2 regions of the Starkeya sp. ORNL1 genome follow, and region 1 is predicted to be linked to the other one. Evidence: predicted binding sites of a transcription regulator. Region 1 holds the regulator's gene; the other holds the start of a gene.
The links. Region 1 encodes LexA, which represses DNA repair genes until DNA is damaged. Its sites were predicted from a motif close to TGTTCNNNNTGTGTTCNG; they were not measured.

Region 1 (5,144 bases):
CATGTCGTGGTCGTCGACCACCACCGAGAGCATATAGGTCGGCGTGTCGTCCGAGCGCAGCAGCACAAGATCGTCGAGATCCTTGTTGGCGAACACCACGCGACCCTGCACCAGGTCGTCGATCACCGTCTCGCCCTCGGTCGGCGCCCTGAGGCGGATGGCCGGCAGCCGGTCGGCGGGCGCCTCGGAGGGGTCGCGGTCGCGCCAGCGGCCGTCATAGCGCGGCGCCCGGCCTTCGCGGCGCGCGGTCTCGCGCATCTCCTCGAGCTCGGCACTCGTCGCATAGCAGCGATAGGCACGCCCGTCGGCCAGCATGCGGTCTACCGCCGCGCGGTGCCGCTCGGCGCGGGCGAACTGGTAGACGACGTCGCCGGACCAATCGATGCCGAGCCAGGAGAGGCCGTCGAGAATGGCGTCGATGGCCTCGGGCGTGGAGCGCTGGCGGTCGGTGTCCTCGATGCGCAGCAGCATCTTGCCGCCCTTCGCCCGCGCATAGAGCCAGTTGAACAGCGCGGTACGGGCGCCGCCAATGTGCAGGAAGCCGGTCGGCGAAGGGGCGAAGCGGGTGACGACGGTCTCTGACATGAAAGCTAGATCTCACTGCGGCGGTTCGGCAAATTGGATACGCGAACAGGCCGGCAATTGGCTGGTGAGCGGGCGCGCTGCGTGTAGCATAGGTCGCTAGGCAGGCAAAATCGGGCGGACGACCGGATAATCCAAGGATTAGACGCGAATTTGGCGAGCCGGTCGGGGGCAGGGGAATGGTTGATGAGCAAGGGCGGCAGCATGGCGCGCGGTCACGCGCGATTGCTGCAGTACGCCCACTCGCGGGGCCGATACTCGCTCCGGGCCTGCCGGGCTTGCGCAAGCTGGGGGCAGGACTCGCGCTCGATCTGGCGCGGGAGGTTGGCGAGCGACGCGGTTTCCTCTGGCTTCCGGTCGCCTTTGCCATCGGCGTCGGCCTCTATTTTGGCGCTGCTCGCGAGCCGTCGACGATAGCGGCCTCAGCGCTTACAGCACTGCTCATGGCCCTCGCCCTTGCGGTACGGAGTCGGGCCGTTGCCTTCCACCTGCTGGCCGGACTGGCGGCCATCGCCGCCGGCTTCGCACTTGCCACGCTACACACTGCGCGCATCGCCCATCCGGTGTTGCCGACGCAGCTGGTCGCGGCGGAAGTCTCCGGCTTCGTTGAGCGAGCGGAACTGCGCACCAAGGATGGCAAGCAGAACGGACGCATCGTGCTGCGCGTGACCGCCCTGGAGCGGGCAGGCGAGCCGCGACCCGAACGGGTGCGCGTGACCGTGCCGGGTACGCCGCCTACGGTCGGCAGCCATGTCACCGTCCGTGCGACGCTGGGCCCGCCGCCGGGGCCGGCCTATCCCGGCGGCTATGATTTCGGCCGCGATGCCTGGTTCGACGGCATCGGCGCCACCGGCTTCGCCTTCGGCAAGGCCCGGGAGAGCGCGGCGCCGGTGGCCGTGCCACCCACGCTCGGTTTCGCCGCATGGTTGGACGAAGTGCGCGCCGCCATGGCCGGACGCATCACTGCGGTCCTGTCCGGCGATACCGGGGCGATCGCGGTGGCGCTTGTCACCGGATTGCGTGGCGGCGTGAGCGAAAGCGTCGAGGAGGTGATGCGCGTCTCCGGCCTCTCGCACATCCTCTCCATCTCCGGCCTGCACATGGCGCTGGTCGCCACCACCACCTTCATCCTGGCGCGCGCCTTGCTGGCGCTGTGGCCCGCGCTTGCACTACGCTGGCCGATCAAGGCCTACGCCGCCGTGCCCGCCATCGCGGCGGCGACCTTCTATCTCGTGCTGTCCGGCAATGAGGTGCCCACGCAGCGCTCCTATCTGATGACGCTGCTGGTGCTTGTCGGGGTGATGCTCGGACGTCCGGCGCTGACGCTGCGCACGCTCGCCATCGCCGCCATGATCGTGCTCGCCGCTGCGCCGGCGACGCTGCTCGATCCCGGAACGCAGATGTCGTTTGCCGCAACGCTGGCGCTGGTCGCCGCGCACGAAGCGTTCGGCCGTCGCCTCATCAATTCGGTCGGTGCAAGCACGCCGGTCGGCGGCTACGCGCTGCGCTATGTCGGGGCTCTGCTCGTGACTTCGCTGGTCGCCGGGCTGGCGACAGCTCCCTACGCCGCCTTCCATTTCCAGCGCCTCGCGCCGTTCAGCCTGCTGGCCAATCTCGCCGCCGCGCCACTGGTATCGCTGATCGTCATGCCGTTCGGGCTGCTGGGCGCGCTGCTGCTACCGTTTGGCTGGGACGGACCGGCATGGTCGGCCATGGGGTTCGGCATAGATGGCATGAGCTACATTGCCGCGACGGTGGCGGCCATGCCGGATGCCGACCGCGGCCTGCCGGCGTTTCCCCTGGCGACGCTGATCCTGTTCAGCCTTGCTCTGGCCTGCCTGTGCCTGCTGCGCACCCGCCTCGTTCTCATCGCGCCGGTGCTGGCAGCGGCGGGTCTCTGGATCGGCGCGTCCCCCGACCGCCCGGATCTGCTGGTCGACGCCACCGGAAAGACCGTGGCGGTGCGGGGCCTAGATGGGCGCCTCGCCCTGATGGGGGATCGTCCGACGGCAGTTCTCGCCAGCCGCTTCGCCGGCGAGCAATGGCTTGGCGCGGAGGGGGATCGTGCCGCGCTCGCCGCGCCCGGCGCACAGATGGCGGCGCCGCTTTGCGATCGGCTGGGCTGTACACTGCCGATGACGGACGGGCGAAACGCCGCCCTGTCGCTCTCGCGCGATTCGCTCGTCGACGACTGCCGTCTCGCCGCCGTGCTCGTCACCCCATTCGAGCCACCCGAGGATTGCGCGGCCTATGTGGTGCGGATCGCGCCGGATGGCAGCTCAGGCGCGCAAGCGCTCCATCTCGCCGCTGATGGGCCACAACTTGTTCGTGGTCGCCCGGAAGGCGTAGAACGACCTTGGCTGCCGATGCCGCGTGAAAAGCTGGCGAACGCCGCGGCAAAGTCGCCACGACCCATCACGCCGATCGATCCTGCCGGCACGGCGGATACCGAGACCCTGTCGCCGGAGCAGGCGTCGCCCGCGCCGGATCAATAACGGCGGAACAGGCCGACCAGGCGTCCCTGGATGCGCACCCGGTCAGGGCCGAAAATGCGGGTCTCGTAGGCTGGATTAGCCGCTTCGAGGGCGACCGATGCCCCCTTCTTGCGCAACCGCTTCAAGGTGGCTTCCTCATCATCGATCAGCGCCACCACGATCTCACCCGTGTCCGCGGTCTCGGTCTTGCGGATCAGCGCGAGGTCGCCGTCGAGAATGCCAGCCTCGATCATCGAATCGCCGCGTACCTCAAGCGCATAGTGTTCGCCACTCGCCAGCATTTCCGGCGGCATCGAAATGGTGTGGCTGCGCGACTGGATCGCGGAGATCGGCGTGCCGGCGGCGATGCGGCCCATCACCGGGATGGGCACCGGGCGCGACGGCTCGTCTTCTGTGGGCGGGCGCACCCGGCCGAGGCCACCCTCGACCACGTTCGGCGAGAAGTTACGCGACGGGCGGATCGGCTGCACGCTATCCGGCAGGCGCACCACTTCGAGCGCCCGAGCGCGATTCGGCAGGCGGCGAATGAAGCCACGCTCTTCGAGCGCCGTAATGAGGCGATGGATGCCTGATTTCGAGCGGAGATCGAGGGCTTCCTTCATCTCCTCGAAGGAGGGCGGCACGCCGCTTTCCTTGAGCCGTTCATGGATGAAGCGAAGCAGCTCATGCTGTTTGCGGGTGAGCATTCCGACCCCTCGATCTGGCTGACACAGGCGAAGACGGGCCCGAGTCAAACGAAACAAAGCACGAACAAAAACCTAGCTGTTCTTTTTGTGTTCCACAACAGTAAAGATACCGCTAATGCCCCGCCGTTTCCGTGGACGGCCAAAGCGGCCCGACATTTGCCTGTATGCAATCTGGCGCAGAGTGCCTATTGCAAGGGCATAGCGCCAGGGGCGGCAGAGTCGGGAGGCTTGTATTGGTCGAGACAATCGCGGAGGTCGTGGCGGCTCATCGGCAAGGCAAGGCGCGACCGGCGGAGACACTCGCGGCCTGCATGGCGCGCATCGCCGCCTATGACGACCCGGCGGTGTTCACGGCCATTGCCGAACCCAAGGCGATCCACGCCCAGCTCAAGTCGTTGGAGGGCTCAGATCCCGAGCGGCTGCCGCTTTACGGCGTGCCCTTCGCGGTGAAGGACAATATCGACGTCGCCGGCCTGCCCACCACCTGCGCCTGCCCGGACTTCGCCTATATGGCGACCAAGGATGCTGTGAGCGTGGCGCGCCTGCGCCGGGCCGGCGCCATCGTGGTCGGCAAGACCAATCTCGATCAGTTCGCCACCGGCCTTGTCGGCCGCCGCTCGCCCTATGGCACGCCGCGCAATCCGATCCGCGCCGATCTGGTGCCGGGCGGCTCCAGTTCCGGTTCCGGCGTTGCCGTCTCCGCCGGGCTGGTGCCATTTGCGCTCGGCACCGACACCGCGGGTTCGGGCCGCATTCCCGCCGGGCTCACCAATATCGTCGGGTTGAAGCCGAGCCTCGGCCTGGTCTCGACCACCGGCGTGGTTCCGGCGTGTCGTTCGCTCGATTGCGTCTCGGTGTTCGCGCGCACCGTCGGCGATGCCTTCACTGCGTTACAGGCGATGGCCGGGGCAGACCCATCCGATCCCTTCTCGCGCGATCTGCCGCTTGGCCATGCCGGCGGCGTGGCGCCGAAGCTACGCATCGGCGTGCCGCGCAGCGTGGATTGCGTGACGTTCGGCGATCGCGAGACCGAAGGCGCCTTCGTGCGCGCGCTGGCCCGTCTCGGTGCGCTTGGGGCCGATATCGTCGAGATCGAGATGGAGCCCTTCTTCGAGGCGGCGCGCCTGCTTTACGACGGTCCCTGGGTCGCCGAACGCTATGCCGCGGTCGGCGGCTTCCTGGAATCCCGGCCGGATTCCTTTCATCCAGTGGTGCGTTCCATCATCGAACAGGGGCGGGCCCTGAGCGCGGTCGACGCGTTCCGCGGTCTCTACCGCCTTGCCGAGTTGAAGGCGCGGGCGCGACAGGAGATGACCGGGCTCGATGCGTTGATGGTGCCGACCATGCCTACCGTCTACACGCTGGCGCAGCTCGATGCCGA
Region 2 (5,144 bases), 2.7 Mb from region 1:
CGGTACGCACATGGGCCAGCAGCGCGATGGTGGAATTGGATTCCAGCATCGGCGCCGCAGTGTGGCCGGAGCGTTGCAACTGGCCGTCGACGATGCGCCGGTTCTGCATGTCGGGGGTCAGCAGGCAGAGCGGCACCTCGGCGATCTCCTCCCACGTCACCGACGCGCGCTCGCCGAGCGGAGCATCCACCGAGGTGATGAAGCGGTAGCCCTCGCGATAGAGCGGCACCGATTTCACCCGTCCGAGCGGATCATTGTCGAGATAGGTGACGCCGGCATCGACCTCGAGATTCTCGATCAGCCGCAAGATTTCGTTCGACGTCGCCGAGGTCAGGGTGAAGCGAACATTGCTATGCTTGTTGCGGAACGGCGTCGTCAGCTCGACCAGCATCGGCATGGCGGTGGGGATGGCGGCGATACGCAGATGCCCGCTCAGCCCCTTGCGCAGCGCCGCGATCTCCTGGCGCATCGCCCGTGCGTCGCCGACGATGCGCCGCGCCCATTGCAAGGCGCGCTCACCTTCCGGCGTGAAGCCGATGAAGCGCGAGCCGCGCTCGACCAGGCGCACGCCGAGCACTTCCTCGAGCTGTTTCAGCCCTGCGGAGAGCGTCGGCTGGGTGACGCCGCAGGCTTCCGCCGCCCGGCCGAAATGGCGCTCCTTGGCGAGCGCGAGCAAAAGTTCGAATCGGTCGAGCACGCGGAACGCTTCCCGGCAACAACGGTAAACCTCGCTTGTATCAGAAGCGCCCGGGTATGCGAATTGGAGCGATGTAACTCTGCGGCAGTCGTCCCGGCTCGGTAAAACAGCGATGTCATCCAGGCGGGTATAGCGCCGTCATCCCGGATCGGCCTTTGGCCGTCCGGGATGACGGCAACATCTGGAAAGTCTATTCGGCTGCGCCCCGCAGCAGGTCCGCGGGCGCTGCGGTGTCGGGTCGCTCGCCGTCGAATTCCAGCTGCTCGATGCGCGCGCCGCGCCGGGCGATCTTGTCGGACGAGATCAGCACCTGCGCAACATCGTCGCCCACCTGGGTGAAATGCTTCTGCAGATTGCCGACGCGGTCACGCAGCCGGACGATGTCGGCAACCAGCGCGCCGCATTCGGCGCGGATCAGGTCCGCCTGTTCGCGCATCCGCGCATCCTTGACGATGGCCTGCACCACCTGGATCGCCAGCATCAGCAGCGAGGGCGAGACCAGTATGACCCGAGCGCGGAAGGCGCGCTGGATCACGTCGTCGAAATGCTCATGGAGTTCGCCGTAGACCGACTCCGACGGCACGAACATCAGTGCCACGTCCTGGGTGTCGCCGGCCACTACATAGCGCTCGGCAATGTCGCCGATGTGCCGGGCGACATCCTGCTTCACGCGGGTCTCCGCCTGCTTGCGGGCCTCCCCGCTCGCGGCCTCGCGATAGGCGGTCACCGCTTCCAGCGGGAATTTGGAATCGACCAGCAGCGGGCGCCGGTCGCCCGGCAGGAAGATGGCGCAGTCCGCCCGCCGCCCGTTCGGCAGCGTGTGCTGGAAGGCGAAGCTGTCGCGCGGCAGCCCGTCGGCGACGATGGCCTGCAGCCGCCCCTCGCCGAAAGCGCCGCGCGCCTGCTTGTTGGCGAGCGTCTCGCGCAGCGAGATCACCTGGTCGGACAATTCGCCGAGGCTCGCGCGCGCCTGGTCGACCAGGGCAAGGCGCTCATTGAGCTTGACGAGGTTCTCATGCGTCGCCTCGCTGGCACGGGCAATGCTCTCGCCGACACGGTGCGAGGAGGCGTCGAGCCGCTCGGCCACCGCGCGGGCGAGGTCGCTCTGGCGCTGGGACAGCACCTCCGCCATGGTCTGCACCCGGCCCGAGGTCTCCGCCTGTATCCGCGCGAGCTGGAGCAGGCGTTCCTCCAGCCCATGCGCGCGCTCGGCCTGCGCGTGGGCCTCCTCGGCGCGATCGCGCGCGCTGCGCGACACCGAGACCAGCACGCCGATCAGCAGCAGAAATGCGAACGCCGCCGCGCCGATGACGAGCTCAGCGAGCGTGATCGCATAGGCGCCGAGCGTGAACACGATCTGTCCCATGGGACCCCTTCTAGCGCGATTCGAATACCGGCGCGAACGAAAAGGGAACATGCGCCGGTATACTCCGTTGACCGGCGCGATCTCCTCGCTTATTTCGCTGTCATGTCTGTCCGTCCGCTCGTCATCATTCCAGATTCGCGTCTGCGTCTCGTCTCCGATCCCATTGTCCGGGTCGATGCGAAGGTGCGCGCGCTGGTCAGCGACATGTTCGAGACCATGTACGACGCCCCCGGCATCGGGCTGGCGGCAATCCAGATCGGCGTGCCGGAGCGTGTCGTCACCATCGACACCGCGCGCGAGGACGAGGAGAAGTCCCCGCTGGCGCTGATCAACCCGGAGATCGTCACCGCCTCCGAGGAGTTGTCGGTCTATCAGGAAGGCTGCCTCTCGATCCCCGAATATTATGAGGATGTCGAGCGGCCGGCGCGCGTCACCGTGCGCTTCATGGACCTGAACGGCGAGATCCGGGAGATCGAGGCCGACGGCCTGCTCGCCACCTGCGTCCAGCACGAGATCGATCACCTGAACGGCGTGCTGTTCATCGACCACATCTCCAAGCTCAAGCGCGACCGCGTGGTGAAGAGATTCACCAAGGTGGCGAAGGAGAAGGAGCGCGAGGGCGGGGCCTGAGCTCCTACCCCCGCCGCGGGATCCGCCATGCGCATCGTCTTCATGGGAACGCCGGACTTCGCGGTGCCGACGCTGGCCGAGATCGTCGGCCGCGGCCACGAGGTGGTCGCCGTCTATACGCGAGCACCGGCGGCCGGCGGGCGGCGCGGGCTCGATCTGGTGCCCTCGCCGGTGCACCGCACCGCCGAGCGCCTCGGTATCCCGGTGCTGCACCCGAAGACGCTGCGCACGGAGGAGGCTGCCGAGACCTTCCGCGCCCATGAGGCTGACCTCGCTGTGGTGGTCGCCTATGGCATGATCCTTCCGCGCGCCATTCTCGACGCACCGCGACTCGGCTGCGTGAACCTTCATGCTTCACTCTTGCCGCGCTGGCGCGGTGCTGCGCCGATCCAGCGCGCCATCATGGCCGGCGATGCCGAGACCGGTGTCGCGGTCATGCGGATGGAGGAGGGGCTCGATACCGGGCCGGTCGGCCTCGTCGAGCGTGTCACCATCGCCCCCGACATGACGGCCGGCGAGCTGCACGACCGGCTGATGCTGGTCGGTGCCGACCTGATGGGCCGGGCGCTGGCAGCGCTGGAGCGCGAGGCGCTCGGCTTCACGCCGCAGCCGACCGATGGCGTGACCTATGCCGCCAAGATCGACAAGGCCGAGAGCCGCATCGACTGGTCCCGCCCGGCGCAGGCTGCGCACGACCATATTCGCGGCCTGTCGCCCTTCCCCGGTGCCTGGTTCGAGCTGGACGGCGCGCGGGTGAAGGTGCTGCGCTCGACGCTCGCCCCCGGCCACGGGGCGCCGGGCGAGCTGCTCGACGACGCGCTCGCCATCGCTTGCGGCGCGGGGGCGGTACGCCTCGTCGAGGTGCAGAAGGCCGGCAGCCGGGCCATGCCGGCGGCCGAATTCCTGCGCGGAACGCCGCTCGCCAAGGGTACCCGGCTCGGCTGAGATCGCGAATTCCTCGAGACCGCCTTGCTCTAGCCCCCTCCAGCCTCGCTCCGACCCACCCCTGACCATACGGGAACCATGCCGGCTCCATGGCGTTGACGCGCCGGGGTCAGCCCCGCCTGACGACGGTACGCATGAGAGAGGGATGCCATGTTCAAGATCATCGCCGTATCCGCCTTGGCGCTCAGCGCCGCGGCCTGCACCACGACTGAGCGCTATGCCGGTACCGGCGCGCTCATAGGCGGCGGCACTGGCGCCATCATCGGCGGAGCGACGGGTGGTGGCACGGGAGCTGCGGTCGGCGCCGCGGTCGGTGCTGGCACAGGCGCCCTCGTCGGCGCGGCGGTCTCGCCCGGCGACTGCTGGACCCGCGACCGCTGGGGCAATCGCATCCGCGTCCGCTGCTGACGACACGATCCATTGCGAAAGAGCGGGCCCGGCAGGGCCCGCTTTTTTGTGCAGCGCTTGCGCGCGACCGGCACGACAGCTAGTCCTCGCCGCATGACAGCGCTCAATGGCCGGTCGGCCCACATCTATAAAATCTGTTCGCGCACGCTCTGGAATGCCGCGGAAGCCGCCGGCCGTTTCGAGGGGGCGCCGGTCGATCTCGCCGACGGCTATATCCATTTCTCGACGGCGATGCAGGTCGCCGAGACGGCTGCCAAGCATTTCAAGGGACAGGGCGACCTCGTCCTGGTCGCCATCGATCCCGCCGTGCTCGATCCGACGGCCTTGCGGTGGGAACCCTCGCGTGGTGGGCATCTGTTCCCGCACCTTTACGCCGCCCTGCCGCTGGCGGCGGTGGCCTGGGTGCAACCGCTTCCCCTCGATGCCGACGGCGCCCACCGCTTCCCGGAACTCGCATGAGCTCCCTGCTCGATCTCGCCCTTCCCTTCGCGCGGCTGCTCGATCCGGAAACGGCGCACGGCCTCTCCATTCGCGCGCTCGCCTGCCTCCCGCCGCGCGTCGCGCCGGCGGATGACAAGCGGCTCGCGGTCGAGGCGTTCGGCCTGCGCTTCCCCAATCCGGTCGGGCTCGCCGCCGGCTTCGACAAGGAGGCCGAGGTGCCGGATGCCGGCCTTGGTGCCGGCTTCGGCTTCGTCGAGGTCGGCACGATTACGCCACGCCCGCAGCCGGGCAATCCGCGCCCGCGCAATTTCCGTCTGGTCGAGGATCGCGCCGTCATCAACCGCTACGGCTTCAACAGCGGCGGCCATGGTCCCGCCCGGGCGCGCCTCACCGCGCGCAAGGGCCGTCCGGGGATCGTCGGCGTCAATGTCGGTGCCAACAAGGACGCCGCCGACCGCGCCGCCGACTATGCCGCCGGCATCACCGCCTTTGCCGGCGTCGCCTCCTATTTCACCGCGAACGTTTCTTCGCCCAATACGCCCGGCCTGCGCGACCTCCAGGAGGAGCGCGCGCTCGACGACCTGCTTGCGCGCGCCCTGGAGGCGAGAGACCGCGCGGCCCCCGGCGTGCCGGTGCTCTTGAAGATCGCACCGGACC

Region 2: a site for LexA is predicted at 2,096-2,113, ahead of rmuC (DNA recombination protein RmuC). Genes of this name have one in related genera too.

Annotation. Positions count from the first base shown of each region.
Region 1 covers NZ_CP048834.1:761,662-766,805, reverse strand. Annotated here, with positions in the region: gene gltX (glutamate--tRNA ligase) at 1-585, opposite strand, end outside; gene G3545_RS03710 (ComEC/Rec2 family competence protein) at 762-3,077, shown strand; gene lexA (transcriptional repressor LexA) at 3,071-3,763, opposite strand; gene atzF (allophanate hydrolase) at 3,997-5,144, shown strand, end outside.
Region 2 covers NZ_CP048834.1:3,499,488-3,504,631, reverse strand. Annotated here, with positions in the region: gene G3545_RS16665 (LysR family transcriptional regulator) at 1-697, opposite strand, end outside; gene rmuC (DNA recombination protein RmuC) at 888-2,063, opposite strand; gene def (peptide deformylase) at 2,166-2,693, shown strand; gene fmt (methionyl-tRNA formyltransferase) at 2,721-3,638, shown strand; gene G3545_RS16645 (glycine zipper domain-containing protein) at 3,789-4,046, shown strand; gene G3545_RS16640 (DUF952 domain-containing protein) at 4,140-4,505, shown strand; gene G3545_RS16635 (quinone-dependent dihydroorotate dehydrogenase) at 4,502-5,144, shown strand, end outside.